2 linked regions of the Trichocoleus sp. FACHB-46 genome follow. The protein of the gene in region 1 interacts with the protein of each later gene in a pairwise test. Links are inferred from orthologs where the notes say so. Each region holds a gene or a part of one and is shown in the gene's direction. Other genes may lie near its edges. The genes, in order: dnaA and H6F72_RS04905.

Region 1 (15,023 bases):
ACAGGTGAATGAATGGCACGGACAGGCCGATTGCTGTTAGCTTTTGGGAATCCTCATGCTCAATCACATGGCTATCAGCGATCGCCTGCTCCTTCCTTACTTAGCTCTTCTTATTTTAGAAACTTTCTTCAGGACGATCACGCCACAGCCTTTGTCCCTAGTCCTAGCCATTTCTGCCAGAAAGTTTGGTCGGAGTTTCTTAGGCTCCCCGGAGATGCTATAAGTATTCAGGAATACATTTATATTTTACTGAAGGCACCCTGGCCTAGCTCTGAGTGCTCGATAAGTTATTTGTTTATTGCGATCGCTATTAGTTTTAAGTTTTATCGTTAAAGGCGATCTTAGCGCCTCCCACTGTTGGCAAGCCGTAATTATACTGAAGCATCTTGGTAAGTTAAATGGCTTACTTCTCTGCGATCGCCACTTTCAATGCTTTTTGATCCTTACCGAATCACTCCATGTATAGTGGTTTGCTAACAAAAACCTGCTTTGAACCACTACATAGAAGATTAGTCTAAACTTCAGGTATGTTGAGCAGCAAGCCCGGCGGCCTGTTCGTGTCGTGGTGATGTTGGATTATTTCCCTATTGCCAGGTCGATTCGGTGCATAGTTTACTAGTTAGTTCTTCATGTTTGTTCTCCTGAGCGTCAGCGGTAGAGGTTAGCGGTGGAAATCACTCTTGAAAGTCTCTGGAATCAAATACTAGAGCGCCTACAGCTGCAACTGAGCCGCCCGACCTTTGAGACATGGATCAAAACTGCCAGCGTTGAGCAGCTAGAAAATAATTGCTTAGTCATTCGCACACCTAACCCCTTTGCGCGTAATTGGCTCCAGAAGTATTACGTCAAGACGATCGCCGACGTGGCTCAAGACATTCTGGGCTATAGCGTCGAGATTCACATCACTATTGCTGAGGGAGATGCAACCACCAACGGCGATTCTGAGGTTTTGTGGTCTTCTCCTAACGAAACACCCGCCGTCAGTGCTATCAGCAACGCCAGTAGTTCGAGTGCAGCCTACGCTAATCAGCAGTCGAAGCCGAAGGAACTCAACGTTAAATATGTGTTCTCGCGCTTTGTGGTGGGTCCCAACAACCGGATGGCCCATGCTGCTTCTTTAGCGGTGGCTGAGTCGCCTGGGCGTGAGTTCAACCCTTTATTCTTGTGCGGCGGGGTAGGGCTAGGAAAAACTCACCTGATGCAGGCGATCGGCCACTATCGGTTAGAAATTTGCCCAGATTCCAAGATTTTCTACGTCTCTACCGAGCAATTTACCAACGACTTGATTGCTGCGATTCGCAAAGACAGCATGCAAAGCTTTCGGGAGCATTACCGCGCTGCCGATGTGTTGCTGGTAGATGACATTCAGTTCATTGAAGGCAAGGAATATACCCAAGAAGAGTTTTTTCACACCTTCAATACCCTGCATGAAGCGGGTAAGCAGGTAGTTCTCGCGTCCGATCGCCCTCCTAACCACATTCCACGCCTGCAAGAACGTCTGTGCTCTCGATTCTCAATGGGGCTAATTGCCGATATCCAATCCCCCGACTTGGAAACTCGGATGGCGATTCTGCAAAAGAAAGCAGAGTACGAGAATATGCGCCTGCCTCGCGAGGTGATTGAGTACATCGCTTCTAGCTATACTTCCAACATTCGGGAACTTGAAGGGGCGCTGATTCGAGCAGTGGCTTATATTTCAATTTCCGGGCTACCCATGCGAGTGGAAAATATTGCTGCCGTCCTTAATCCCCCAGTAGAGCAGATTGAAGCCTCACCGGAAGCTGTCATGAATGCGGTGGCTGATGTATTTGATATTGCGGTAGAAGAGATTAAAGGCCAGTCCAGACGCCGAGAAATTAGCTTAGCGCGGCAGGTTGGTATGTACTTGATGCGCCAGCACACAGACCTGAGCCTACCGAAGATTGGCGAAGAATTTGGCGGCAAAGACCATACGACTGTAATGTATAGCTGCGACAAAATTGCTCAACTCCGTACTAGCGATCCCGGTATGGCCCAAACTCTGCGTCAACTCAGCGATCGCATTAATTTAGCCAGTCAAAGCAAAGAGCGATCGTAGACTCACCCACCTTCAATAACAGCAGCTCGTCGTTGGGAGCTAGAAACCAGGAGCCAGAATCCAGAACTTTTGTGCTGCTCCTAGGTTCTAGCTCCCAACTTTTATAGAAAAGATGGAGGAGAACTTGCAGGTTTGTAGTACGCTAAATACAATACATCAGTACTAAATACTACAAGATGAAATCGATTATGAGTGAACTTAATAGAAGTTCATTAAGTATTTTTAAGCAAAACTTGCCTGTGGAAAACTCCCTTATTTCTGTGGAAAACTCTGTGGAAAACCTGTGGAAAGTTCTGAATATCGGTGGAAAACTTCGATAAGTATAAATACCCTGTGGAAAAGTCGGCTATTTTTTCCACAGGTTTTCCACAGGACAATATTGGTTCAAATCTAGACAGGATAAAGCTTTTAAAAGTTTTTCCACATTTTCCACAGGCCCTACTACTACTACTTTAAAAAATAGTTTTAAAGAGAAGAGTAGATAGACTATCAGGGCAAAGCTGAAAATAGGTGCTCTAGCTTGTTCAAGCTGAGAGTGATACGATGTCGTTCTCCCCACCAAGATTGCTCAAGTCACACCCTCCTGAGAAGAACTCGGCTAAATAAACTTCCATGAAATTGTTCTGTGCCCAAAGTGATCTCAGCGCTAATCTGTCGCTTGTTAGCCGTGCCATTCCTTCGCGACCGACTCATCCAGTTTTGGCTAACGTGCTACTCATTGCCGATGCTGCTGCACAACGAGTCAGCTTGACGGCGTTTGATCTGAGTTTGGGAATTCGAACCAGTTTTGCGGCCCATGTGGAAACTGGAGGGGAAATTACACTGCCTGCCAAGTTGCTGAATGACATCGTTTCGCGCTTGCCAGAAGGGGAAATTAATTTAGCTGATGAAGCAGGAAACGCCGATGCCTCAGGTGAACCCAGCGATGTATTGCAAGCAACCCTTACTTGTTCCTCTGGCCGCTATCAAATGCGGGGGCTCAGTGCAGTAGAGTTTCCTGAGTTGCCTGTCATCGAAGACGGTGAAGTGGTTTACTTGCCTGTGGAAGCATTGGTGCAAGGTTTGCAGGGGTCTTTGTTTGCCACCAGTGCGGATGAAACGAAGCAAATTCTGACGGGTGTGCATCTGACCTTGCAGCAAGGAAGCTTGGAGTTTGCAGCAACTGATGGTCATCGCTTAGCCGTGGTGCAGACGACGGGAGAAACCCCAGATGCTCAAGCTGGAGCCGCGATCGCAGATACTGAACTTACAGTCACGATTCCTGCTAAGACGCTGCGCGAGTTAGAGCGCATGGTGGGAATGCGCCCAGCCGAAGATGCCGTGGCATTGCACCTCAACCCCAGCCAAGCGGTCTTTGAATGGGCTGATCAACGCTTAACCAGCCGCCTGTTGGAAGGCCAATATCCCAACTACCGTCAACTGATTCCTCGCCAGTTCTCTCGGCAAATGACGGTAGAACGGCGATTGTTTCTGGGTGCGCTGGAGCGAATTGCAGTTTTAGCAGACCAAAAAAATAATGTGGTCAAGCTTAGCTTAGATCTGGAGCAGCAGGAGATTGCGCTTTCGGTGGATGCCCAAGATGTGGGGAATGGTCGAGAAGTGATTCCAGCTCAAGTATCGAGTGAAAGCGGTGATAGCTTGGACGTGGCATTTAACGTCAAATATTTGATGGATGGCTTAAAAGCCCTGAATACTTCTGAAATTCAGATGCAACTCAATTCAGCAACGACTCCGGTAGTCTTGACTCCGTTAGGCAGCATTAAAATGACTTATTTAGTCATGCCAGTACAAATTAGGAATTGAGAGTGAACTTTGTATGTACTCCAATAATAAGAAGTAAAACCAACTTTTCCTACTTTGTAGACAGAAAGAACATTACTTATTTCCGATAAATTTTCTACTGATATAAATCAAGATATATATCATTTTTATATGTAAGCATAGACCTGTATTTAAAGGGAAGTTGCTATAATAAAGAACTTTATTGAGAGAAGCTCATAATATGGGCTATGGTAATGATATTTGACCCCAATGATGTAGTGTCACTTCCACCAAGTGACGAAACTAGCTATATCAGTAGCAATTCACAGAAGCTTTATTCCCCGTCGCCTGAAAATAGAACTGACAATCGGTTAAGTTGTAAACCATTTCTAAAGTGGGCTGGGGGTAAGACGCAGCTACTACCTGAGCTAGGTAAGCGTATTCCTTCAAACTTCGACCGATACTTCGAGCCATTTATTGGAGGTGGAGCTTTCTTCTTTAAGCTACAACCAAAAATAGCTTACATATCAGACATAAATTCAGAACTAATAAACTGCTATAAAGTTGTCAAATATAAAGTTCAGGAGTTGGCTGAAGATCTATTAAATCATATCTATGACGAAGAATATTATTATGCACTCCGCAATGCAGACCAAGAGCTAGAGTTTAGTGAGTGGAGTGATATCAAAAGAGCAAGTAGGTTTATATACCTCAATAAAACATGTTTCAATGGCTTGTACCGAGTAAACTCAAAGGGATTTTTTAACGTCCCTTTTGGGAGATACAAAAATCCTAGGATCTTCGATGAGAAAAATCTACTTGCTTGCAGCAAAGCCTTGAGAAACACTCAAATTGAATTGAGTACCTTTACAGGTTTAAAGAATGAGGTCAAAAAAGGAGACTTTATATATTTTGATCCTCCTTATGCCCCTATTAGTTCCACGTCAGATTTCACCAAGTATACACTCAATGGGTTTGGCGAAGAGATGCAAAAAGAGCTTGCAAGCTTCTGTACGCAACTCGATAAAAAACGTATAAAGTTTATGGTATCAAATTCTCACACTTCATTGATTCTAGATTTATATAAAAGTTTCAATATAGATGTCATTGAAGCAACACGTTTGATTAATTCAAAGGCAGAAAAACGGGGGAAAATCAAAGAAGTTATTATAACTAATTACTAATATTTTTATGAATCAAGATGAAATTCCTATTTCAGGAGGAGGAACAGCTAATAAACAGGGAAGAATTTTGGAAAGCACTGTAGTTCCAACATTCCAAAGCCGTGGTTTTGAAGTTGTTTCATACAATAAATGGGAAAAAGCAAGGGAAGGCTATGGAGAAGAGCTACTCCTGAAGCACGTACCCTATACAACTATTTACGGTCATCGTGGCTACACAGAGTTTTTGGTTAGATCTAGAAGATACAACCTAGAAGTACGAATCGAGTGTAAATGGCAGCAGTCCCCGGGCTCAGTAGATGAAAAGTTTCCCTACCTATATCTAAATTGCCTTGAAGCAATGCCTGAGCAAAATATAGTTATTGTGATTGGTGGAGGTGGTTATAAGCTAGGTTCCATACAGTGGCTTAAAAATGCCATTGAGACAAAGCTTTACGCTCCAGAAACTATTCAATATAAAAATATTTCTGTGTTTTCTTTAGACGAGTTCATTCGCTGGACAAATAGAGTATTCAAATAAATACTGAATTTGTATCTACCCCTGTAATCAAAACTTCCTATCAGGAATAAGTTGGCATGCAAAACTGAAGATTGACAAGAACTCAATGATAAAAACGGACAATTGATTAGTTGCATCAACTGTCCGTTTCATTGTCTTAACTGAAAACGAACGTTAAACTCGGACGCTATCAGCAAAGCGGATCTTCAAGAAATCGTCCTCCATTTTGGCTCCAGCGGGTTGCAAAGCAGCCAAAGATTGAGGCAGTACCAAGTTCCGGCGATGGTTGCCGATGCGAATATTGAGTTCGTCGCCGTTCTTGCTCAGTTCCACTTGGTTCTTAGGAATTCCAGGTAAATACACTTCCAAACTGTATTGATTCTGGTCTTGCACAATTCGTAAAGTGGTTTCTTTGTAGTAAACCTGCGCTGGATCTTCGTCCTTATACAAAGTGTCCTTCAAGCGTTCTAAAGCGGCCAGTCCGCACATTTCTTCCGAATAGAGGGGCACTTCCTTAACGGGCAGTGGACTGAAGTTGTCGTGAATTTCTTGGCGATATTGTTGTTGATTGGCTTTCCACTTTTGGAAAAATGGATCGCTGACTTCATCCGGCAGAATCCGGTTGGCGATGACTAAATCAGTTGCCACGTTGTACAGGCTAAGGTAAGCATGCGCCCGCAAGGACTCCTTAATCACCATCTTTTCTGGGTTGGTGACAAGGCGAACCGAAGTTTGAGTGTTGTCAGTTAAGACTTTTTCGAGGGCTTCAATCTGCTGATAAAACTCGTAGGGTGCATCCATGACTTCATTGTCAGGCAGCGAGAAGCCAGCCAGGGGCTTGAAAAAAGGCTCAATCAAAGGACGCAAGGCAGCAGACACCTTCTGTAACGGTTTGTAGAAGCGCCGCATGTACCAGCCTGCTACTTCCGGCAAACTCAACAGTCTTAAGGCTGTTCCGGTGGGGGCAGAGTCGATAATCAGCACATCGAATTCGTTTTCGTCATAGTGCCGTTTCATCCGCACCAAGCTAAAAATCTCATCCATGCCCGGTAGGATGGCGAGTTCTTCGGCTTCGACTCCTTCTAAGCCTCGTGCTTGCAGGACTTGAGTAATGTAGCGCTTAACCGCACCCCAGTTGCCCTCCAACTCCATTAAGGCATCGAGTTCTGCCCCCCAGAGATTGGGACGAACGGTTCGAGGTTCATGCCCCAGTTCCATGTCGAAGCTATCGGCAAGCGAGTGAGCAGGGTCGGTGCTGAGAACTAAGGTTTTATAGCCCAGTTCGGCACAGCGCAGCCCAGTAGCTGCTGCAACAGAGGTTTTACCAACGCCTCCCTTGCCAGTCATGAGAATTACGCGCATGAATAATTTTGCCTTATCTAAGAATGATTAACATTCATTTACTTAATTATCCCTACTTTACAAAGCCCGGAGTGAGGGATCAATCTCAGCTACCAAGCTCAAGGGACTGGCAACAGAGCCTAGGGTGCGATCGCAAGCCTATTGCAAACCTGTCGCAAACTTAACCACCTGCTGCAAAAGCCGCCATAATCAAGGCCGAAAGCAGAATTCCAGGTGTGAGTAGCATGACGAGCATCAGTAAATCGTGATTGGACATTAGCGGCTCCTAAACTTCTAAACTGATAACGAGTCGAGAGAAGAGAGATTGACAATAGGTTTTGCCAAATTGGACTTAAACGTCCTTTTACACCTTAGCAAGTCTTGCTGGAGTGCTGTTTCAGTCTAGAGGGAGGCTTCTAAGTGCCAGCTAAAAGCGCTAAAAGTCTTTACGCCCCGCAGCTAAAAATTACCTAGAAAAACTTTCTTAAATTTAAGTATTGCAATCTCAGGCAGTACGATTATCCTGAATGCCAAGATTGGGTCTTGCTTAGTCAGAAGCTTAAAAGCGATGCAAAATCAGAAATCGGTGTGGGGATTACCGTTGCGGCAACAAGTGATTTCGCTGGCGCTGTCGGGCAATTGCCTCTGGGCGACGCTTGGGGTTAGCGCTGGAGTGATAGGAGCGATCGCCCAGACAACCCCAGTTCAGGCAGCCATCCTGACTCAATGGCAGTTTAACTCTACTACCAATCAGCTAGAAATCACGGTCCCAGAAGGCACTCAGCCCCGCTATTTCCTGCTCGCGAAACCTGCCCGCATTGTGCTGGACTTACCCAACACACAGATGGGTTCAGTGCCAACTGAGCAAACGTTGTCTGGCCCGGTGCAGCAAATTCGGGTCTCACAGCAGCAAGCTGGCTCTACTCGCATCGTCATGCAACTTGCTCCTAATGTGGTGTTTGCGCCCGGTCAGGTGAAGCTAGAACAGGCTGGCACTGGCAAGGCAGGGACTCGTTGGGTGCTGCGTCCTTTAATCGCTGGTAGTAGTACCTCTACGCCCACCGTTGCTGCCAAACCCGCTGCCCCAGCTACCGTCGCTACCAAACCCCAATCCGCTGCCCCTACTCCCCCATCGGTACAGCCATCTGCCCCTGCTGCATCCAGTACTCAGCGATCGCAACCCTCTCCACCTGCGGTCACAAACGAGCGATCGCAACCCTCTCCACCTGCGGTCACAAACGAGCGATCGCAACCCACTTCGCAACCCTCTCCACCTGCGGTCACAAATGAGCGATCGCAACCAACTACCCCTGCTGCTCCAAGAAGTCGAATTACGAGAAATGCTGCCGACCTATTAGCACCTGGCGATCGTTCATTTGATAACTCATCTGCACCCTCACCGGAATCGTCCCCTACGATCGCAGCTCCAACAGCACCATCTCCTCTACCATCTGACCTATTAGGGCCAGCACCAGCACCTTCAGACACAGCCATCTTTAGTCCTCGGTTGTCGCCCGAGGTGACTACTGCTACGCCTACGCCGGCACCCAGACCGACTCAGAGCGCTCCAACTCGCGATCGCCAATCTCCAGTTACGCTAGCAAAACCATCTGCGCCGCCAAAATCGCCTGCACCCTCAACAGCCACCCAACCAACAGCACAGTCAGCAATCAAGCCGCCCCTACCCGCTCCCTCAGCTCAACCCAACCGGGCCACAAGTACAGCGATCGCTCCAACTCCTGCGGTAACTCCTGTATCTAAACCGTTGCCAGAACCTCAGCCACCAGCAGTACCCGTTGTAGCAGAGCCAATAGAAACGGCTCCTGTTGCACCTGTTCAACCGGAGGTGAAACCTACCGCAAATCTGCCTCGACCGACACCAGACCTAGAGACAGCAGTATTACCCCCTGCTAACTTTCGATCGCAGCAGTCTGTAACCGTGAGCGTGCCGCCGATGAACAGTACTGCTGGTTCTGTCCAGGTGCCTCAATTAGGCGATCGCGTGCCAACTACCACTATTAATACGGAGCCTAACCCAGGGCTGCCTCCAGCGGTTTTTACGCCACAGCCCAGCGCCACTGTAACCGTGCCATCTTTGTCATCCCCTTCGATACAGCCTGCTCCTACCCGCGCAGTGACATTGGAATCGCCTCAACTAGCAAGAACCCCGAACGTAGATGAAGCTGCGGGGCGGGTGATTGAGTTTGGTCAACCCTTAGCAGCTACCAGCTCCACGCCTGCCGCTGCGACACCTCCTAACTTGCCAACTTTGGAGTCGGAAACAGATCTGCCCACAGAAACTCCTAGTGTTATCAGTGCTAGAGCAACGGCTCCAGTAACAGTGCCACCGTTACCGCGTTCAACTGCTAACTCCTCATCCACCGAGTTGGATTTTCAGCGTCCCTCCGACTTACCGTCTAAATCGCAGCCAAATATAGAAGCAGAAAGTTCTAATTTGGTGGCTGTAGGAGACGGAATTGTGTTGCCCACTGGCACCACATTACAACTGCAATATTCTGGGACTGAAGTTTTGGAACTAAGGCCAGGAGCGCCGCAGCAAGAAGTGCTGTTGTTGCAAACCGAGATTCGCGATCGCAACGGTAGCATCTTGGCTCCAAATGGGGCACCCGTCATTGGACGCTTTGAAACGACGAGTGGTGGTAGCCGCTTTGTGGCGCAGGCCATCAACTTACAAGGTCGAAATGTACCGCTCGCGGCTGAGTCAGCACTTCTAGGAGGCAAACTGAAAGTTTCACAAGATAAAGTTGTGAGAAATTCAGCTCTAGGAGCTTTGGCTGGAGCCTTGGTGGGCGGTTTATCTGGCGAAGAGGTGATTGGGGGTGCAGCAGCGGGGGCGGCAGTCACTTACCTAGCTTCCCCCAAACCTGCGAAGCTCCAACCAGGTCAAGTTCTACAAGTACGCCTGACGGAAGTGCTGCGATCGCCTTAACCCCCTGGCCTATGCTTCACACAAGTTCCTTCACTAGCAAATTGAATCCATAAAAAATTCCGCCCTAGTTGCAGCGTTGCCAGACTAACTAGAGCGGAATTCTGTTTAACTAAATTACGCGTATTGGATTAGAACTTGTCGCTTTCGGGTAAGGGCGCACCGCCAGAACCAGACTGATTCAGGAAGAGGTTCTGTGCTGCGTCGTTTTGATAGATGCAACTGATTTGGGGTGAGCTTTCCAGGGTTCCAGTAAAACCAAACGTATTCATTCGGTTTTTACATTCACGCAGTTGATCCCCGGAAATTAAGTTACGTTGCCGGAGGACTTCCCAGTTACTGCTGCGTAAGACGCATCCTGGCTGCATCTTGGGTTGAGAAATATACACACTAAAGGGGTTGAGCGTCACAAACACTCTGGTGTCCATTGTGATCGCGCTAGCGCCGTACTGCACACAGATTTCTGGGTTAGGAGCAGCTCGGTCAATAAACTCACGAGTAGCCACGTTCTCAGGCCCAGAGCTAGCCACAGAGCTAAACGCAATGCCAATGCCAATCCCTAAAATAAAGACACCGCTCAAAATTGCTAGCGTCGTGGCGCTTAACGCCGAAGCAAACGATGAGCCGTTGCGGCTAGGACTAGCAGCAGGACGAGCTGGAGGTGGTGAAGGCTTAGGTCTGCGATTCATGGCGACTGATTGAATTTTGAGTGATTAACAAAGTAACGTTGCAACTGCGCTTCTTCTCCCAGTATGCCGTTAATTTTTCGGCAATCTGAGCCGTGTGACAATAGGAAGGCTTGTGTGGTCAAGTTTTTGAGCGATTAACCGTGACTTCTTCATCTCCATTTCGACAAGGAAAACCTTTTAATTCACCCACTCAAAACATTTTGGGAGATAGCCTCACGGTTTTGTGGGGAGATTGGCTAGATTTAAGAATCCGGATTGCCCAAATTGCAGCATCTGGCTTAGTATCGCCCCTAATTTATATTTTGGCGTTTGGTTTGGGTTTAGGCAGCTCTTTGGACAAGGTGGCTCAACCCTCCGCAGGCGAAAATTACTTGCAATTTATTCTGCCTGGAATGGTGGCGTTGTCATCAATGGCGATTAGCTTTGGCGGCACCACTTTCTCGATTTGTGGAGAGCGGCTATTTACCAAGACGTTTGAAGAGATGCTGTTGCTCCCGGTGCATCCTTTGTCGCTGTTTCTCGGCAAGATGCTAGCGGGTGTTATCCGAGGCTTGATGACTTCAGGTTCGGTAATTCTGGTGGCTATCTTATTTACCGGCAAGATTTGGAGCTTCTTAAATCCACTATTTCTGCTATTGCTAGTGCTAAATTGTGCGGTGTTTGCAGGCTTGGGTGTGATTGTGGGCTTGAGCGTGCGATCGCTCGAAAGTGTGGGTCTCTACAACAACTTCTTAATTGTGCCAATGTCATTTCTCGGAGCCACATTTTTCGATCCCGCCGCCTTACCTATGGCGCTCAAGGGAATTGTGTATTTGCTGCCGCTGACCTATACCAGCATTGGGTTAAGGGCTGCGGCTTACTTACCGCTGAGCCAGTTTCCTTGGTATAGCATTGGGGTATTACTGTTAGCGGCGATCGCTCTCTCCGCGATTGGAGCGTACAAATTTTCTCATCAACAGGATTAAGCGCTGACGAAGAATGATGGTTGCTAGAGTCCGAGGGTTTAGAGATTTGGGCACCGATCCATGCTTGGCGATCGCTGGGACAATTGCGAGCTGAAGCTGCGATCGAGCCTTTGCTGAGCTTGCTGCACCGGATGGATGACGAAGGCAATGAATGGATCGGAGAAGAATTGCCAGAAGTTTTGGCATGCTTGCAGCCGCAGCTATTTCAGCTCTTAGTACTTACCTGGCTGATAAAACACATGGGCTTTCGGCACGAACCGCAGCATCTGAGGCTTTGGTAAAGATTGCTGAGCAGTATCTAGAAACACGAGAGCAATCTATTGCCGCGATCGCTCACCAGCTAGAGCAGTTTACCAAGAACAACCCAGTGCTGAACGGCGTGCTGTTGCAGCATTGCTGGACCTGAAGGCGCTGGAAGCTGCCCTGGTTATGGAAAGAGCTTTTGCTGCTAATCGAGTCGATGAAACGATCGCGGGTGATTGGGAGGAGGTGCAGTTAGATCTAGGCATGGTCTCCAAGCTAGAGTTGCGCCAACGCCGATTTGCAGCCGCTCAACGTCCCGTGGTTGATTTCTCTACAGTCGCTCAACCCAAGCCAGAAGTCACAGGTTTTGGCTCATCTTCTTCTGAGCAATCTAAGAAAAAGGGTAAGAAGAAAAAATAGGCGATCGCCTATGGTGCGTTGCAACGCACCGAACTCAATTCCCGAGTGATGCCCCAAAGAGGTAAGCGATCGCCTCCATAAATTCTTAGAGTGGTGCGTTGCAACGCGCCCTATGGGGGTGAATGGACAACAAAAAAGGTGAGCGATCGCCCACCTCCAGAATTATTGAATCGTTAAAACTTAGACGTTGAAGCGGAAGAGCAGTACGTCGCCTTCTTGGACAATGTACTCTTTACCTTCACTGCGAACTAAGCCTTTTTCCTTAGCAGCAGTCATCGAACCTGTGGTAGTCAAATCTTTGTACGCAACTGTTTCAGCTCGGATGAAGCCGCGTTCAAAGTCGGAGTGAATTACACCAGCAGCTTGAGGCGCAGACATGCCAGCTTTAATCGTCCAAGCGCGGGTTTCTTTGGGACCAGTGGTGAAATAGGTGCGGAGACCCAAGAGTTCGTAGGTGGCGCGGATGAGGGATTTGAGGCCACCTTCTTCTACACCCAAGGAAGCCAAGAAATCTTGGCGCTCATCTTCGGAGATCTCGATCAGTTCTGACTCAACTTGAGCCGAAACGACCACCACTTGCGCTTCTGAGCCTGCATACTGCCGTACTTGCTCCACGTGAGCATTCCCCGTCGCGAGGTCATCTTCTGAAACGTTGGCGGCATAGATGATCGGCTTGCGAGTTAGCAGACCCAAGGGCTTGACGATGATTTCTTCTTCCTCGTTTAGGTCTACTTGGCGAGCTTGTTTGCCTTCGTTGAGGGCGGCGCTTAGTTTTTCCAGTGCGCCTAACTCAATTTGAGCTTCTTTGCTGGTGCGGGCATTTTTGCGAGTGCGCTCAATCTTGCGATCGATTTGGAATAGATCAGACAATCCTAGTTCTAGGTTGATCACTTCGATGTCGCGGACTGGATCAACCGAACCGGAGACGTGGATGATGTCGTCGTTCTCAAAGCAGCGCACCACATGCACGATTGCATCGACTTCACGAATGTTGGCGAGAAATTGGTTGCCCAACCCTTCCCCTTTGCTAGCACCTTTCACCAATCCAGCGATGTCTACAAACTCAACCCGTGTGGGCACAATTTCTGCTGAGCTAGAAATCTGAGCAAGGGCTTGCAGTCGCTCATCAGGAACTGCAACCACGCCAACATTTGGTTCGATGGTGCAGAAAGGAAAGTTGGCAGCTTGAGCTTTGGCATTAGCGACCAAAGCATTGAATAAAGTTGATTTTCCGACGTTGGGCAATCCAACAATCCCGGCTCTTAGCATGTCAGTTCGGTTGCGTGAGTAAACAATTCAGCAGATGGGCTGATATTGATTTTATTGCGGTTCCGGAATCGTTTGCGGAATTGGCGCGGGGACTGTTTGTGGGATTGGTGCGGGAACAGGCTCAGGAACTGGGCTAGGAATGGTTTCGGGGACTACTTGGGGAATCGGTTCGGGCACAGGACCAGGAATGGGTTCTGGAATCATCGGGCCTGGGTTTGGTTCTAGTGGACCCGGACCCGGTGTGGGGATTTGTGGCTCTGGAATGCTAATCATGTACATGGCGATCGCGCTCCGTTAGATAACGCTTCCACGGTAAAGGGCGATCGCACTATTGCCATCTCTCATAAGTAACGACCTCATAAATTCTGTGAATCTTGTCGAATTACAACACCAAACGCCTCTGCTTGATGCTTTACGGCATTGTGCTCAACGACCCAACACACCGTTTTACGCACCGGGGCACAAGCGCGGCCAAGGAATTCCATCGCAACTCTCTAATCTCTTAGGATCTCAAGTCTTTCGAGCTGATCTACCAGAGTTGGTGGAATTAGATAACCTATCTGCGCCTCAAGGACCAATCCAAGCCGCGCAAGAGCTAGCTGCACAAGCCTTTGGAGCGGAGCAAACTTGGTTTTTGGCAAATGGTTCTACTAGTGGTGTGATTGCTGCGATTATTGCAACTTGCAATCCGGGCGATCGCATTATTCTGCCGCGCAATGTTCACCAATCTGCAATTTCAGGTTTGATTCTCTCTGGGGCAATTCCGGTGTTTGTGGAGCCAGAGTACGATCCGGTTTTGGATTTGGTACATAGTATTACCCCTGCTAGCGTGGCTGCTGCCCTAACGCAATACCCCGATGCCAAGGCCGTGCTAATGGTTTACCCCACCTATTACGGGGTCTGTGGAGATGTCCAGGCGATCGCCCAACTCGCCCATGATCGCAACGTTCCTTTATTAGTTGATGAAGCCCACGGGCCGCATTTTGCTTTTCATCCAGAGTTGCCAACTGCTGCCTTAGCTGCTGGAGCTGATTTGACAGTGCAATCGATTCATAAAGTGCTGTCAGCCATGACCCAAGCGGCAATGTTGCATGTGCAGGGAGAACGGGTAGATCGCGATCGCCTTACCAAAGCTTTGCAACTTGTCCAATCCACCAGCCCCAGCTATCTCTTGTTGGCTTCACTAGATGCGGCACGTCAACAGATGGCAACGCAAGGCCAAGCACTGATGACCCAGACCTTGCAACTCGCAGACTTAGCAAGAACCCAAATTAGCCAAATTCCTGGCCTGCAAGTTTTGCAACCAAAGCAAGCTGGCTCTCCCGGATTTGCAGCGCTCGATCGCACCCGCTTAACTGTGACAGTTTCAGATTTAGGTTTGACAGGTTTTGAAGCCGATGAAATCCTCAACGAGGAATTTGGCGTTACCGCCGAACTTCCCTCCCTACAACACCTCACTTTCATCATTAGCCTAGGCAACACTGAAGCTGATATTCAACATTTAGTAGCAGCCTTGCAACAGTTAGCAACACGGAGCGATCGCAACCAACCACGAACTTACCCTCTGCTCCGTGTTGATTCGCAGACGAAGGAGCCAACTCCCCTCCTCACTCCTTACTCCTTGCTCCTCA
Region 2 (14,995 bases), on another replicon or contig:
GTAGCGGTGGCGATCGCTTCCACTTCTGGCACAATCCAATCCGGTTCTTCGCGCTCAATTAAGTGCCGCAGCTTGGGGCCATCTAACATATCCACTTCATAGGATCGATGCGCTACTTGCATCGCGGGAGCGTGGGCATAGAAATCAACTGCAATGACTTCCAACCCCAGCCGCATCGCTTCGATCGCAACTTCCTTGCCCAACTCTCCAGAGCCTAGCAGCATGAGGCGTCGCCCACTAGAGGTTAAGGGAGTTCCCCAAACTTGGCTTTCCTGGCGTGATGGCACAGCATTCATAATTTAACCGTCTGTATTTTTCTCTTTTTTATATATACTTTCATGCATCCCGTTCTAACAGACGGGTGCTCAGGGGTCGCTCTACGCTTTTTCGCTGCTTACACAGCTCAAAAGGACATTGTCTAGCTTGGCGGGAACAATTAACCATAAGACAGCCATCACTTAGTGGTTTGCTAAAGAGGAAAATACCTATTCGGTTGATGGGTTATCCTCAAATCGTGATGGGTTGATCAGCCGGATGAATCCTATTCCATCAGTACGAGTTAACTCAATTTTTGAAGAGGTGTACGCAATTTTCACAATTGTGTGTAATATCGCTGGTAAGTTGAGTTGGATTGAGATCAACGCAAGCGAACTGTCCCCTTGCTTGGTTCCCCAAAAAAACCAAACTTTTGGAAAGTTCAAAACGAGCTTATTGGGGATGAAAGCCAAAAACATTAGGAGAAAAAAACAGCCGTTTTCTTTTCTTTAGTGAATGGTGTTGCTGTAAATGATGTTTTCACCCGAAGACGCAACCAGCAATCTAGGAGCAGTTCACTCTTTGTTGATGATATTTTTTAAGGTTTGTATCCTTCTAAGCAGCATGGTAATTCTGCAATAAATTGGTTACCATACATCGGCATCCATCTCACTACAGCCCTTGTCTCTGGCCTCACCCAACTAACTAAACTGATACGACTGAGTGGATAAATGCTGTGGTTAACACATTGAAAGGTCTATTTTCAAAGCGTACGAAAGGGGTTGGTATAGAGATCACCCCCGAACGAATTAACATTGCCCAAGTGCGGAAGCAGGGACAGGCATTCAAACTAGTCACGCTGTCATCTGTAGAGGTGCCAGAGGGTATATTTCAGGAGGGCCAAATTGCTGACCCGACTGCGATGGCTGGCTTGATTCAATCCGCCTTGGCTGAAAATAAAATTAAAGTAAAGCGTGCAGCAACAGCGATCCCGGCGCGAGAAGCAGTCACCCGATTGATCCCAGTTCCAGCGGAACTGGATGATCGCGAACTCCGGGAAATGGTCTTGAATCAAGAGGCTGGTCTTTACCTGACCTTCCCCAGAGAAGAGGCTGATGTTGATTACCAAAAGCTGGGCTTCTTTGTAGATGAGGATGGCATTGAAAAGGTTCAAGTTTTGCTCGTCGCCACGCGCAAGGAAGTGACAGATACTTACCTCAGCACTTTTGAGCAGGCGGGCTTGCAACTGGACGTTTTAGAAACCAGCAGCTTCGCTTTGATTCGGACAATTCGAGAGCAACTGCGGCAGTTTGCCCCTCAAGAAGCAGTGGCGATCGCCGACGTTCAGTTTGAAAGTACAGAAATTTCTATTGTGGTGGATGGCGTCCCCCAGTTTTCCCGCACCGTCCCGATTGGCACGTTCCAAATTCAGAGTGCATTGAGTCGAGCGATGAACCTGCCTCCTAGCCGCAATACTGATTTGTTGCAAGGCATGACGATCCCAATTACTCCCACCGATACTATTGGTGGCACGACTAAAATGGGGGGTACCAATCCAGGTACGGCTGCCATGCTAAGAGTTCTGGGAGAACTAGCAGATGAGCTGCGTCGTTCTATTGACTTCTATCTCAATCAAGGTGAGAACTTGGAAGTGGCGCAACTGCTCTTGGCAGGACCAGGAGGTGGAATTGGTCAGTTAGATGAATTTTTTACTCAACGACTCAGTTTGCCTGCAAGCCAGGTTGATCCAATTGCAGCGCTTTCACTAGAGGTTGATCAGGAAATTCCCTTAGTTCAGCGACCTGGATTAGGGGTGGTGCTAGGCCTAGGATTGCGGGAGATCTGAACTCATGTATAGTCTTGATGTTAATTTTCTCAATGACCGACCGGAGTATCGACCAGATGTAGGAGGTGGGCCATCTCGGCCTAAAGCGGCTCCTGGTAGCTTGGTGCCCTTGTTCCTAGGGGTGGCAACGGGTGTTTTTCTCCCTGCTGTTGTTCTCGTTTTGTGGTTAGTGCTGCAAAACAAAAATGCAGAGCTACAAACTCGAATTGATCAGCTCAATGTACAACTGGGCGAATTGCAAAGAGCGGATGAAAAGGTAGCTGCAATTAATGCTCAAGCGGGTCAAATTAAGGCTGAGACTGACGCCTTGGCTACAGTCTTCAATCAAATTAAGCCTTGGTCTGCCATGTTGCAGGATATCCGCGATCGCGTTCCAGCCGGTGTACAAGTCAGCAACATTCAGCAGACTGATGCCCCTGCTGCGACTCCTCAAAGTCCAAATCCAGCTCCCAAAGTTGAGATTTCAGGCGCAGCTCGCTCCTTTAATGATGTTAATGATTTCTTGCTAACCCTACAGAAATCCCCTTTTCTCAAGGCCAGCGAAACACAGCTAGTCGGTGCTGACTTAAGGGATAACCCAACTCAAATTGAGGTTCGGCAAGATCGCACACCTCAATCTTCTACACCAGACGTTCAAGTGAAGCTACCACAAGTAGTGGTTTATAAAATTCAAACTAGCTTAAGTGATGTCCCTGCTTCTGAATTGCTCCGAGAACTGGATCGCAAGGGTGCTGTGGGGTTAGTCACTCGGATCAGAACGCTTCAACAAAAAGGAGTCATTCAACCATGACTATCAGTGGAGATTTTGTCCCTTCCGACGGCAGAGACTTTGGCTCCGAGCCTGCCTATCCTACAATCTTCGGCATTGCCTTAACTCCCACCATTAGTGGTGTTTTGGTAGCGGTTTTAGGCATTGGGGCATCTGCATATCTATTGCTCAATCAAGTTCAGCCAGCTTGGAATACCTACCAAACCCTTCAAGCTGAAGCTGAGCAAAAGGAAAACCAAATTCAACAACGGGGTAATATCCAGAAAAAAATTGATACCGCAAACAAAAATTTAGAGCAGGCGAAACAGCGCAGGACAGAAGTTTATGCTTTGTTCGCTGATGAGAGAACGTTAGACACTCTACTGCTTGATCTCAATCGTCTAGTTAATGCCAGAAAAGCCAAGTTAAGCAGTTTCACACCTGCTCCAGAACCTGCAACTGTAGTCAGTGATGGTTCCTTAGGGCCTGCGGTCAATGGCAAGCTTAAGCGCAAAGAGATCACGGTTAACTTAGAAGGCAACTACGAACAAACTCAGTCGATTATGCGAAGTGTGGAGCGATTACAGCCGCTCTTGCTAGTTAAGAGCTTTAACTCTCAACTAGATCAGTCAACCCAGAAAATTACCGTTGATCGTCGGGGTCGTCTGCTTCCGGTTGGTCGGCCTGAGACTAACTTAAAAACATCCTTTAAGCTACAGGCATTATTGCCGTTGAGTTCAGAGGAAGCGGCAGCAGCGGCAAAACCGCCTGCTCAGTAACGTTGATGGCTTTTGAGTGTGGAGCCAAGACAAGGTTGAGATTTCCATTTTTTGAGAGGAGGGAACTGTGAAGCATCATCTCGGATTGAGCAGTCTATACATTGGTGGGGCCGTCATGGTGATGGCTGCTCAGCCTGTATGGGCTGCTCCAGCAACGCAAGTGACTGGTGTAAAAGTTAATCCCACGAGCGGTGGGGTAGAGGTTGTATTAGAGACTCGCAATGGCGCGCGTCCACAAGTTTTTACTGTCAGTCGAGGCAATAGTTGGGTTGCTGATGTAATCAACACCCAACTGCGTTTGCCTCAAAGTGAGAGTTTTCGTCAAGATAATCCTGCACCTGGGATTAGTTCTGTCGTAGTGCTACCCCTAGATACCAATAGTGTGCGAGTGATCGTGGCGGGTCAAGGCGCAGCTCCCGCAGGACAAGTAGCTCAGCGCGATCGCGGCGGCTTGCTCTTTAGTCTTACACGCCCAGCCGGAAGCGAAACAGCTCAAGCAGCTCCAGCTCCTACAGCCCAGCCTGGTACAGCTACCCAATCAGCCCCTGCCCCAGTGCCCCCCGCCCCTGCTGCAGATGTGCTCGTTCCTAACCCCAAAATTACAGTAGATGGGGTGCCAGTACCACCACAAAGTCCGAATGTAGCGCCTCCATTCTTGCCTAGAGCCGTAGCACCTCCGGTAGGTGATATTTCTATTTCTAATATTGATGCCTCTGCTACCGAAATTGATTTGGGTAGTGCAGAAAGAGTGCCTCGCCTAGTGCTCAGAGATGCGCCAGTTCGTGAAGTACTATCTTTGTTGTCCCGGGCAGCGGGGCTTAACCTGGCTTTTACAGGAGAGAGCGCTGGGACAGGTACAGGTACTCAAGGCCAAGGACAACAAGGAACAGCGGCTGCTGGAGCTGGAGGACCAACAATTTCGTTGGATATTGAAAACGAACCAGTCCAAAATGTATTCAACTATGTTTTGCGGCTGAGTGGATTAGAAGCGAATCGGTCTGGTAACACTATTTTTGTGGGTCCTAGACTACCTAATGAGGCTCGTGATGTCACGATTCGGACCTTCCGCTTAAATCAGGTGAGTGCAGAACAGGCTTCTGGCTTTCTAGTTAGTATGGGAGCCGAAAGTGCCGTCACTGTGACTCAGCCAGTAACTACGGTCAATGCCATTCCTGTGCAGGGAGCAGAAGGGGCACCACCTATTACTCAAACGAGCACAACGAATCAAACAGTTGTGAATACGTTGCGCATCGATCCACAAGACTCAAGCCCACTTTTGCGAGGTTTGCAGGTATTAGTCGATACTCGCTTAAATACAATCACCTTAGTTGGAGCTCGTCGTTTGGTTGATGTTGCATCCTCGCAACTCGTTCAGCTAGATTTACGACGTCGGCAAGTTGCCGTCAACGTCAAAATTGTTGATGTTAATCTCGCAGGGACTGATAGCTATAACAGCAGCTTCTCCTTCGGAATTAATGACAGCTTCTTTACAAACGATAATGGAGCTGCGAGTCTGAATTTTGGTGGAGTTAATCCACCCACAAGAGCTCAAGCAACAGGAAGCCCGCTGAGCCCACCTGTAGTTGCAAACCCGCTTAGCGGCCAGCCCTTCCTTGATCCAAATAGCAGTGTGCCAATTCCTGGAACCGACCCAGGCACGATCATCATTGATCAGCGCACCGGTAGTGTAAGGCGTGTCCAAGGTCGAGGTGCAGCAGGTTTCTTTAGACCGATCCCACCCGTTTCTACCGATCCTTTACAACCTGGCTTTTCCGAAATTACTCCCGCAACTGACAATGTCGTTACCATTGCTGCGGATGGGACTGCTAGCGTAACGCAAGGTACTCTTGGAACCGCAGTTGCGGCACTGCCCAGCTTATTTAGATTCCCGAGGAGATTTCTATCTCTACTGCAAGCTCAGGTAACGAGTGGTAATGCCAAAATATTGACTGATCCAACTCTTGTAGTGCAGGAAGGACAAACAGCAACCGTGAATTTGACGCAGCAGGTAGTTGGTAATGTCACCCAAACTACAACAACAGGTGACAATCCACTCATTACTACAACTGCTGATATTCAAGAGGCGGGCCTTATTCTAGGGGTTAATGTTGAGCGAATTGATGACAATGGCTTCGTTTCTCTATCGGTTTCTCCCCGTGTAAGTGCCATTGGTGGAACGGCAAGAGTTGGTCAGCAGGAAATTGCTTTACTTGCGGAACGCTCACTGAGTTCGGGAACTATCCGTCTGCGTGATGGCCAAACTCTAATTCTCTCAGGTATTATTCAAGACCAAGAGAGGACAACCGTTAGCAAGCTGCCAATTTTAGGAGATCTGCCAATTATTGGTGCTTTATTTAGGAGCACGAATCGTCAGAACCAAAGGGCTGAAGTAATCGTTCTGCTGACACCTCAAATTATGGATGACTCTGATCGCTCCGCCTACGGGTATAACTATACTCCTAGCCCAGATGTGCGTCAGATTCTAGAACGAGGTAATCGTCGTAACTAAACTGAATCAATAATTCAGGCACCCAAGTATGAGAGTACTTTGGGTGCCATTCGTTTTATAAAAACACAATGATTAAGTGTATGAAGGCTTGGATCTTCGTTACGGTCGTCTTGTCTACTCCAGTGTGGAGCGGAACTCTGCTAACAAGGGCTGAGAATTCTGATCACCTTAGGCAACTGTTATCAACAAAGCAATGCCAAAAGTGTGACTTGAGTGGAGCTGGCTTAGTATTGGCGGATTTATCTAATGCTGATCTTAGAGAGGCGGACTTAAGTGGCGTCAACCTAAGCCGAGCAAACTTGACGAATGCTAACTTGAGCGGTGCCAAACTATTGGGGGCAAGCCTATTTGGTGCCAATTTAGGTGGTGCTAATCTACGTGGTGCTGACTTGGGTTCTGCTGATTTGAGAACCGCTTACTTGTGGAATGCTGATCTGCAGAATGCTAATTTAATTAATACACTCCTCAAAGGATCTATTGGGCTGGCAGCCTCTGCTGTGACTGCTGAAGAGGTCTATAAATGGGCGCTCGAAGAAGCTCAAGTTAGTAACCACGGAGTAGCGGTTGATTACTACAATCAAGCCTTGATTCTGAAGCCAGACTTTGCTCCAGGCTACTTAGGGCGTGCAATTTCTCGGTATCGTTTAGGTGATGGGTCAGGCGGTATTCAAGATGCGCAATACGCTGAGCGACTGTTTACGCATCAAGGTAATCTGCAAGGTTCTCAAACTTCTCAAGCTTTGATTAAGGAGATACAAACTCCTCCTAAATCGGCGAAGCAAGGTGGAGGAGGGGGAGGGTTACTTAGCATTCTAGGTTCTGTATTACAACTTTTTCTATTTTGAAAATAAGCTAGGCTACTCGATTTGACCTTTTTTGGGTACAAAGTTGTGTTTACTCAGCCAGCTTGGTGAGTCTAATTACCTAAAAAATCCTGAGATCTATATATCTTAAAGGTTTCAACGATCCATATTAGGCGAGTACACCTTAGAATAAGGCATTGAAAATTCGAGTCTGCGGGACTTTCAGCCATTTTGGCTGAGTTCTTCTCGGATGATCACTCTACAATCTCACCTGGAGATTAGGACAGTAATATCTATCTTCTTAAAAAAGGAGATTCAAACGCATGAATAAAGGTGAATTAGTTGACGCGATCGCCGATAAGGCGAGTGTGACCAAAAAGCAAGCAGATGCGGTCTTGACTGCGGCTTTGGAAACCATTGTTGAAGCGGTTTCTACAGGCGATAAAGTCACGCTAGTCGGCTTTGGCTCTTTTGAGTCACGGGAGCGCAAGGCTCGTGAGGGACGCAATCCCAAAACGGGTGACAAAATGGAAATCCCAGCGACCAAAGTTCCTGCCTTCTCGGCAGGTAAGTTATTTAAGGAGAAGGTCTCGCCTCCCGAAAAATAGCTACTTTTCACTAGTGAGGCCGCTCTTTGAGCCGTCCAATCCACGGGGGGAACTTAGCTTGGGCAGCAGCGCTGGCGGGCTGTCCCCCTGCTGCTATTCTTGATTTCTCTGCCAGCATTAATCCTTTAGGCCCCCCTGAGTCTGCGATCGCGGCAATTCAAGCTCACTTATCTGAGCTGACGGCTTATCCTGATCCAGACTACGCTCAACTCCGAGCCGTTCTGGGTCAGGCTCATAGCTTACCTGTAGACTGGCTCTTGCCAGGCAATGGTGCTGCTGAGTTGTTGACTTGGGCCTGTAGAGATTTATCTGCGCTGGGGGTGACTGGCTTAATTACCCCCGCGTTTAGCGACTATGGGCGAGCCCTAAAAGCATTTAACAGTTCTGTGCTTGAGTGCCCGTTCGATAATTTTGGTTTGCCAGTTTTGGATGTTGGGTCAGTCATTGAACCCCTAACATCCAAAATTGCTTCCCAGACCAGGGGCTTGTTGATTAATAACCCTCACAATCCGACTGGACAGCTATTTTCCAGAGAAAGTATTCTGCCATATTTAGAGCAATTTGCTTTGGTGGTGGTAGATGAAGCCTTTATGGACTTCTTGCCGCCAGAGCAGCAGCAAAGCTTGATTGAGGTGGTGCAGAAATATCCCAATCTGGTAATTTTGCGATCGCTCACCAAGTTCTACAGTTTGCCTGGTTTGCGCTTAGGCTATGCCATTGCTCACCCAGAGCGCTTAAGGCGCTGGCAGCAATGGCGAGACCCTTGGCCTGTGAATGTACTAGCGGCGGCAGCAGCGGCAGCGGTGGTTCAGGATATAACGTTTCAGGCACAGACTTGGGCTTGGTTGCCAGTAGCGCGATCGCATCTTTACCAAGGTTTGGCTCAGTTACCAGGATTGCAACCTTACCAGGGGGCTGCGAACTTTTTACTCGTGAAGTCGGAGCAGTCCACTGTAGAAGTGCAAAAGAATTTGTTGTTGTGTGAGCAGATTTTGATTCGGGAGTGTGTCAGTTTTCCTGAGTTGGGCGATCGCTACTTTCGAGTTGCGGTTCGTACGGAGGCTGAAAATCAAAGGTTAATCACAGGGTTGGCTAAGATTCTTTAGAGAGTGCTTGTGTTAGGCAGCGTGTCTAACGCCTCATCCAAATCAATCTGGTGAACGACTAAAAGCATGTCAGTTGAATACGATTTGGTGGTGGTTGGCGGCACACTTGCGGGTGGCTATGCGGCAAGGATGGCTGCTGAGTTCAAAGCGCGAGTTGCTTGGGTCGTGCCGGAAGACTGGGGAAATCAGGGCTTAGCCTCTGAGTGGATTTCCCATGCTGCTCTAGCTCATTTAGGCGAGATGACAGAGCAGGTCTACCAGAGCCGACAATTAGGGTGGTTGGGGCAGACAATCGAGGCTGGAGCTTCGCCTGGGTCTGTGCAGTGGTCTGGGGTTGAGCAATGGCTGCAACAGGTTGCGAGTAACTGGGAAGAGCAAAACTCACCCACAATTTTGTCTGCGCTGGGAGTTGAGATGATTTTTAGCGCGGGGCAGTTTTGCCGTCGGCCTCGGTTTGCTTTCACTGTCAGCGATCGCTTGATCCGAGCTCGATCCTATCTATTGGCTTTAGAGAGCCACCCCTTCATTCCAGACATTCCGGGGCTGAGCAGTGTGGGATTTTTGACTACCACTGGCTTTCCTCAGGCGATCGCTAACCAAGCAATGCCCGAAACAGTGGTGATTTTAGGCAGTGATCCGACCGGAATTGAATTGGCTCAAACTCTAACACGCTTGAATATTCAGGTGACGTTGGTGCTGGGAAGCGATCGCATTTTGCCCCATGAAGATGCAGAAGTGGCGTTTTTGTTGCAAGCGCAGTTGGAAGCCATAGGCGTTCGGATTTTGACGAATACGCTAGTGGCTCAGGTGAGAGAGATCGAGCAGAAAAAATGGGTGCAAGCAGGCAATCAGGCGATCGCGGCAGATGAGATTGTGGTGGCAATGGGACAGCAACCGCAGGTGGAGTCGCTTAATTTAGAGGCGGCAGGAGTCGAATGGTCATCGCAGGGAGTTTGGTGCAACCAAAAACTGCAAACTACAAATCCACGAGTTTATGTCTGTGGCAACTCGATCTCAGGTTATCTGGCTCCTCACGTAGCCCAGTATGAAGCAGCGATCGCCCTGAAAAATGCCCTCTTTTTCCCGCGCCACAGCGCCAACTACCAAGGAATTCCCACAACGCTAGCTACTGATCCAGCCTTGGCCCGAGTGGGTTTGACAGAGCCAGAAGCTAGACAACGTTACGGCAAGGATGTCTTGGTTTTACGGCAAGACCTCAAAAGTTTGGCGCTGGCGCAGATTCGGGCTGAAACTACCGGATTGTGTAAGTTGGTGGTGCATCGCAATGGGTCGATTCTGGGAGCCCATATTTTGGGATCAGAGGCGAGTGAGCTGATTGCTGTGATGGCTCTAGCCATGCGCCAGAATCTAAAGATTGACGCGATCGCTGACTTAGCCGTTCCTTCTCCCACGTTTGCTGAAATCCTGAGCCAAACGGCAACGGCATGGCAACTGCACCGCTTTAAGCACAACTCCATGTGGCAAAACTTTTTGGAAGCTTGGTTAAATTTCCGGCGATCGTGGTCTTCTTAGAGCTGCGTTCACCGATGTTTTAGACCCGTGCCAGCGTTACGGCTTCTGGTTGGTCTTGATATTTACCGCGACGAGTTTCGTAGTTAACCGCGCAAGGCTCACCTTCTAAAAATAGGAGTTGTACCACACCTTCATTGGCGTAAATGCGGCAGTCAGCACTGGAAGAGTTAGAAAACTCTAGAGTCAGGTGCCCACGCCAGCCAGCTTCCGCAGGGGTCAGGTTAGCGATGATGCCTGCTCTGGCATAGGTTGACTTGCCAATGCAGATTACCGTGGCATTGGTAGGAACTTCCAGCCGTTCTAGCGCTACCCCCAAGGCATAGGAGTGAGCAGGCAACACAAAATAGCTGCCATTATTGTCTGTATGGAGCTTAGTTGGCTCTAAATTTTCTGGGTTGAAATTCTTTGGATCAATCACCGTGCCCGGGATGTGGCGGAAGATGCGAAACTCAGCAGGTGATAAGCGAATGTCGTAGCCGTAGCTTGAGAGGCCATAGCTAATCACAGGGCGAATTGCTAAGTTGGCATCTCCAGAGACTTCCCGAATCAACTGCGGCTCAAAAGGCGTAATCATGCCCTTTGCAGCCATTTCTGTAATCCATGTGTCGTTCTTAATCATCCCGCTTCCCCCAAATCCGAATCCCATGTTTCCCAAAGCAGAGTTAAATTACACCCATCGCAGTCACTAGGGCAATATTCTGTGCTAATTTGTGACTTCTCACTGACTTCTAACTAATAGTTGTGAGCCTAAGGTTGGTGGCTGCGGCGGAGTTCTGTGATTTGATCAGCAACATCTAAGATGGCTGGAGGCATTTCTGGCCCCGTCAAAATCACATCTACATGGCTAGGCCGCTTCTGTAAGAAAGCCAGCACTTCTGTTTCTGGAATTAAGCCAAAGTTGATCGCTAAACTTAATTCATCCAAGACAACCAAATCGTAGTTGCCCTGCATCACCACTGATTGGGTATGATGCCACAAATCTAGAAGCGATCGCATTTCAGCTTCGTCTAGATGAGGCGTGTCGATGCAGCGGGGTAAATCGCAGCGAATCCAGTCGAGGTTTTGCCCTAGCCGTACCGGATGCTCATGCCCTTGGCCAATACCACCTTTGAGAAACTGCACCACTAAAACTGATGTGCCTTGCCCAGCGATTCGGAGCGCTTGTGCCATCACACTTGTGAAAAAGCTGCGATGCGAACAAGTGAAAACCTGTACCAATCCTTCGATCGCGTGGGGGAAGCGGCGACTGACTTCTGCAACAGTTCGACGTTCTCCAAGACCTTGCGTTTTGAGGGAATTTAGGGCTGGGGTTTCAATTTGGGAAACCATAAGGCAGGTCACGATCCAGTCAGGACTTTAAAGCGAGCAGTTCAGGCAGTAGATGCAGCGTAGAAAGCGAAATATAGCGTAGATTGCTCCGAACTCCCCTCATCAAACACTAGATGTGTGAGTCCGTCAATAGTCGTTTGTGGGTGCATTTCTATTAAGCCAAGTCTAAGCTTAGAAAGCATCTAGAGCAGGACAGAGCTAGAGAAGCTTAATGAAGCTCCATGAATCTTGGGGATTGCTGCCAAAATTTATCGTTTCTCACGAACTTCAGCTAATAATGAGAAAAACTGGCAGCAGGTAGGAGTATAGGGCCGTGAGATTGGTGATTCTGGGTGGGCCAGGCGCAGGCAAAGGAACTCAAGCTCAGCACCTCTGCCGTCATTTTGAGATTCCCTTAATTTCCACAGGAGAGATGTTGCGACAGGCGATCGCGGCTCAGACTCCCCTCGGTCAGCAAGTCCAAGCTTTTGTTGAAAAAGGCGAACTGGTCCCTGACGAAACCATGATTCAACTAATGCGGCAGCGACTGCTGCAAGCCGATACGAGCCGAGGTTGGCTCTTAGAAGGGCATCCCCGCACCGCTTTTCAAGCCGAGGAACTAGATTTTCTTTTGGAAGACTTAAATCAGCACCTGAACCAAGCAATCTGGCTAGACGCGCCGGATAATGTGTTGATGCGCCGCTCGATCGCTCGACAACGCAGCGACGATACGCCAGAGGTGATCCAGCACCGAATTGAGTCATTCCGAGACTACACCATGCCGATGTTGGACTATTACGAACACCGCGATCGCTTACTCAAAATCAACAGCAACCAATCTATCGAACAAGTGCATCAGGAAATTTTGCAGCACCTACAATGATCGGCAGGATGCTGCAAACCACAACTGCTGTATCCTAACTGATGCGTTTGAGGCAAAGGCGTGAATTCAGAAGGGCTCCTTACAAAAATGGCATTCCAGCGTACCGACGGTCGCCAACCTGACCAACTGCGTCCCATCAGCTTCGAGCGTCACTTCACCCGGTTTGCTGCCGGCTCCGTGTTGACCCGTTGTGGCGATACCCAAGTTCTTTGTACGGTCACCATTCAACCCAAAGTACCCAGATTTTTGGAAGGCAAAGGTCAAGGTTGGCTGACCGCAGAATACCGCATGCTGCCCGGTGCCACTCCCCAACGTCACGAACGAGAATTTCTTAAGCTGTCTGGGCGCACTCAAGAAATTCAGCGCTTAGTTGGCCGTAGCTTACGGGCTGCCCTCGATATGGAAGCCTTAGGCGAACGCACAATCACGATTGATGCAGATGTCTTGCAAGCCGACGCTGGCACCCGCACCACCGCCATCACTGGAGGCTTTGTCGCCCTCCAAGACGCGATCGCCCAACTAATCCAAAAAGGCGACCTAGAGCGATCGCCCATCCGCCACCAAATCGCCGCAGTCTCCGTCGGTTGGCTAGAAGACCAACCCATCCTCGACCTCAACTATGTAGAAGACGTAGCCGCCAAAGTAGACCTCAACGTCGTCCTCAACGACCAGCTCGGCGTCATCGAAGTTCAAGGCACCGCCGAAGAAGGAGCCTTCAGCCGCACCCACCTCAATCAAATGCTAGACCTAGCCGAAAAAGGCATCCAAGAGTTGTTTGAAGCCCAACGCCAAGCCTTAGTGGATTGAGGAGGGCGAATCGCAAATTTTATTTTTGATTCTTCAGCTTCATAGTGGTGGGGTAGTCATCATGTAACCACCCTAGGGTAACCTTGAAGAATAAAAAGAAGAAGCGGAGTACATCAGCATCTATACTCCGCTTCTTCTTAGAGAAGAATTTCCTTTTGATATTTTGAGAGACTCGGATTAGGCGTTATTCCAACCAAGGGAGTTAGATGTCGCTTCAATAGCTGAATCGTGTCTCCCCCAACCTTCATCAATTGTTTGTCCGACAGCCTCACAGGCTGCATCATGTCTTTCCCAGCCTTCCTCTTCATTCTCAATAAGTTTTCCCATAGCCCACTCGCCAGCTTTGCCACTTGCGCCAGTTAGAAAAGCACCTAAGATTGGATCAATCGGCATCCGAAATATCCCTGTAATGAATACCACTCTTAAAGTATGGCTTTCATAGTTTGTATTTTGGTGAAGCTAGTATAGAGAAATAGGAAGTTTTGATTAAATTAAAATGTGCTTAGAATTTATCTGAAGGGTTAAATCTTTCGCCAATAATGTATACAGCATCTTGACAATTGTGAGCTTTTAGTAATTTAAGTGATAAAACAAACCGAACTGTAAATATACTTAGGTCGATTGGTTTGATTAAAAGTTAAGAAAGATCCTAGTTTGTAGAAGGGACTAATAGCCCCATCAACGCTGATTTGTGCATACAACCGTTTTAAGCCAAATCACAAACAGTTAAAAATCATTGCGGCTTCTCTACCGATTAAGCCACACAAATAGCCCCTCCATCCCAAGACAGATAAGGGTTTGACGCGATCGCCCCACTCTCCTTAACCCCAATGTGCCTACACTCACCTTCCCGCCATCTTTGAGACAATCAAAAGCGACTCACACTATAAACCCATCACACCCCACGATTGCGATCGCTGAGCCGTTACTTCCTTGGTGCCAGAAGGTGTAAGAACTTTTTGCCAAAGGTTTTGACTTCTGCAATTTCCCTCAGCGGAGTGGTCGATGACAACCGAGATTAAGGGACACCGGATATGAAATTGGCTTACTGGATGTATGCAGGCCCCGCCCACATTGGCACCCTCCGCATTGCCAGCTCTTTCAAAAATGTGCATGGCATCATGCATGCTCCCCTAGGAGATGACTACTTCAACGTCATGCGATCGATGCTAGAGCGGGAGCGAGACTTTACCCCAGTAACCGCCAGCATCGTAGACCGCAACGTCTTGGCCCGTGGCTCTCAAGAAAAAGTAGTAGATAATATCACTCGCAAAGACGCAGAAGAGCATCCTGACCTGATCGTGCTGACTCCCACCTGCACCTCCAGCATTCTGCAAGAAGATCTGCAAAACTTCGTCGATCGCGCCCAAGAAGCCTCAGTAGCGGATGTTCTACTAGCTGACGTGAACCATTACCGCTTCAACGAAATGCAGGCTGCCGATCGCACCTTAGAGCAAATCGTGCAGTACTACATCGCGAAGGCCCGCAAAAAAGGCGACCTCCCGGAAGGCAAAACCGCCAAGCCCTCCGTTAACATCATTGGCATCTCTACCCTGGCGTTCCACAGCCACCACGACTGCACCGAGCTGAAGCGGTTGATGGCTGACTTGGGCATTGAGATCAACGAGATTATTCCAGAAGGAGCATCTGTTCTCAATCTCAAGAACCTGCCCAAAGCTTGGTTTAACTTGGTGCCTTATCGCGAACTCGGCTTGATGACAGCTCGCTACCTCGAAAAAGAGTTTGGCACTCCTTATGTAGACATCACGCCGATGGGTGTAGTAGAGACGGCGCGTTGTATTCGCAAGAT

The links.
Region 2: the proteins of dnaA (region 1) and H6F72_RS04905 interact in binary tests that used the Escherichia coli proteins (3 or more experiments, as listed by UniProt). The link is inferred for Trichocoleus sp. FACHB-46 from one-to-one orthologs.

What each region holds. Positions count from the first base shown.
Region 1 is NZ_JACJOD010000023.1:5,400-20,422, forward strand. Bases 1-2,872 are described here. They hold dnaA (chromosomal replication initiator protein DnaA), read left to right. Parts: upstream 1-667; coding sequence 668-2,077; downstream 2,078-2,872. Other genes in these bases: H6F72_RS13595 (hypothetical protein), read left to right, coding at 13-333; dnaN (DNA polymerase III subunit beta), read left to right, coding at 2,690-2,872. In the rest of the region: more of dnaN, read left to right, coding at 2,873-3,880; H6F72_RS13610 (DNA adenine methylase), read left to right, coding at 4,093-5,022; H6F72_RS13615 (PD-(D/E)XK nuclease superfamily protein), read left to right, coding at 5,030-5,539; H6F72_RS13620 (TRC40/GET3/ArsA family transport-energizing ATPase), read right to left, coding at 5,693-6,880; H6F72_RS13625 (AMIN domain-containing protein), read left to right, coding at 7,428-9,809; H6F72_RS13630 (DUF3172 domain-containing protein), read right to left, coding at 9,938-10,495; H6F72_RS13635 (ABC transporter permease), read left to right, coding at 10,636-11,460; H6F72_RS13640 (hypothetical protein), read left to right, coding at 11,481-11,741; H6F72_RS30770 (hypothetical protein), read left to right, coding at 11,735-11,866; H6F72_RS13645 (hypothetical protein), read left to right, coding at 11,890-12,123; redox-regulated ATPase YchF, read right to left, coding at 12,304-13,392; H6F72_RS13655 (hypothetical protein), read right to left, coding at 13,444-13,671; H6F72_RS13660 (aminotransferase class I/II-fold pyridoxal phosphate-dependent enzyme), read left to right, coding at 13,760-15,023. UniProt on the Escherichia coli protein: Plays an essential in the initiation and regulation of chromosomal replication. Binds in an ATP-dependent fashion to the origin of replication (oriC) to initiate formation of the DNA replication initiation complex once per cell cycle.
Region 2 is NZ_JACJOD010000008.1:21,272-36,266, forward strand. Bases 6,062-8,905 are described here. They hold H6F72_RS04905 (HU family DNA-binding protein), read left to right. Parts: upstream 6,062-7,263; coding sequence 7,264-7,548; downstream 7,549-8,905. Other genes in these bases: H6F72_RS04895 (AMIN domain-containing protein), read left to right, coding at 6,062-6,137; H6F72_RS04900 (pentapeptide repeat-containing protein), read left to right, coding at 6,218-6,982; cobD (threonine-phosphate decarboxylase CobD), read left to right, coding at 7,575-8,654; H6F72_RS04915 (NAD(P)/FAD-dependent oxidoreductase), read left to right, coding at 8,721-8,905. In the rest of the region: purT (formate-dependent phosphoribosylglycinamide formyltransferase), read right to left, coding at 1-296; type IV pilus assembly protein PilM, read left to right, coding at 992-2,101; H6F72_RS04885 (PilN domain-containing protein), read left to right, coding at 2,106-2,891; H6F72_RS04890 (pilus assembly protein), read left to right, coding at 2,888-3,628; more of H6F72_RS04895, read left to right, coding at 3,696-6,061; more of H6F72_RS04915, read left to right, coding at 8,906-10,187; dcd (dCTP deaminase), read right to left, coding at 10,207-10,806; H6F72_RS04925 (P-loop NTPase family protein), read right to left, coding at 10,935-11,516; H6F72_RS04930 (adenylate kinase), read left to right, coding at 11,830-12,378; rph (ribonuclease PH), read left to right, coding at 12,466-13,185; H6F72_RS04940 (hypothetical protein), read right to left, coding at 13,363-13,578; bchB (ferredoxin:protochlorophyllide reductase (ATP-dependent) subunit B), read left to right, coding at 14,220-14,995.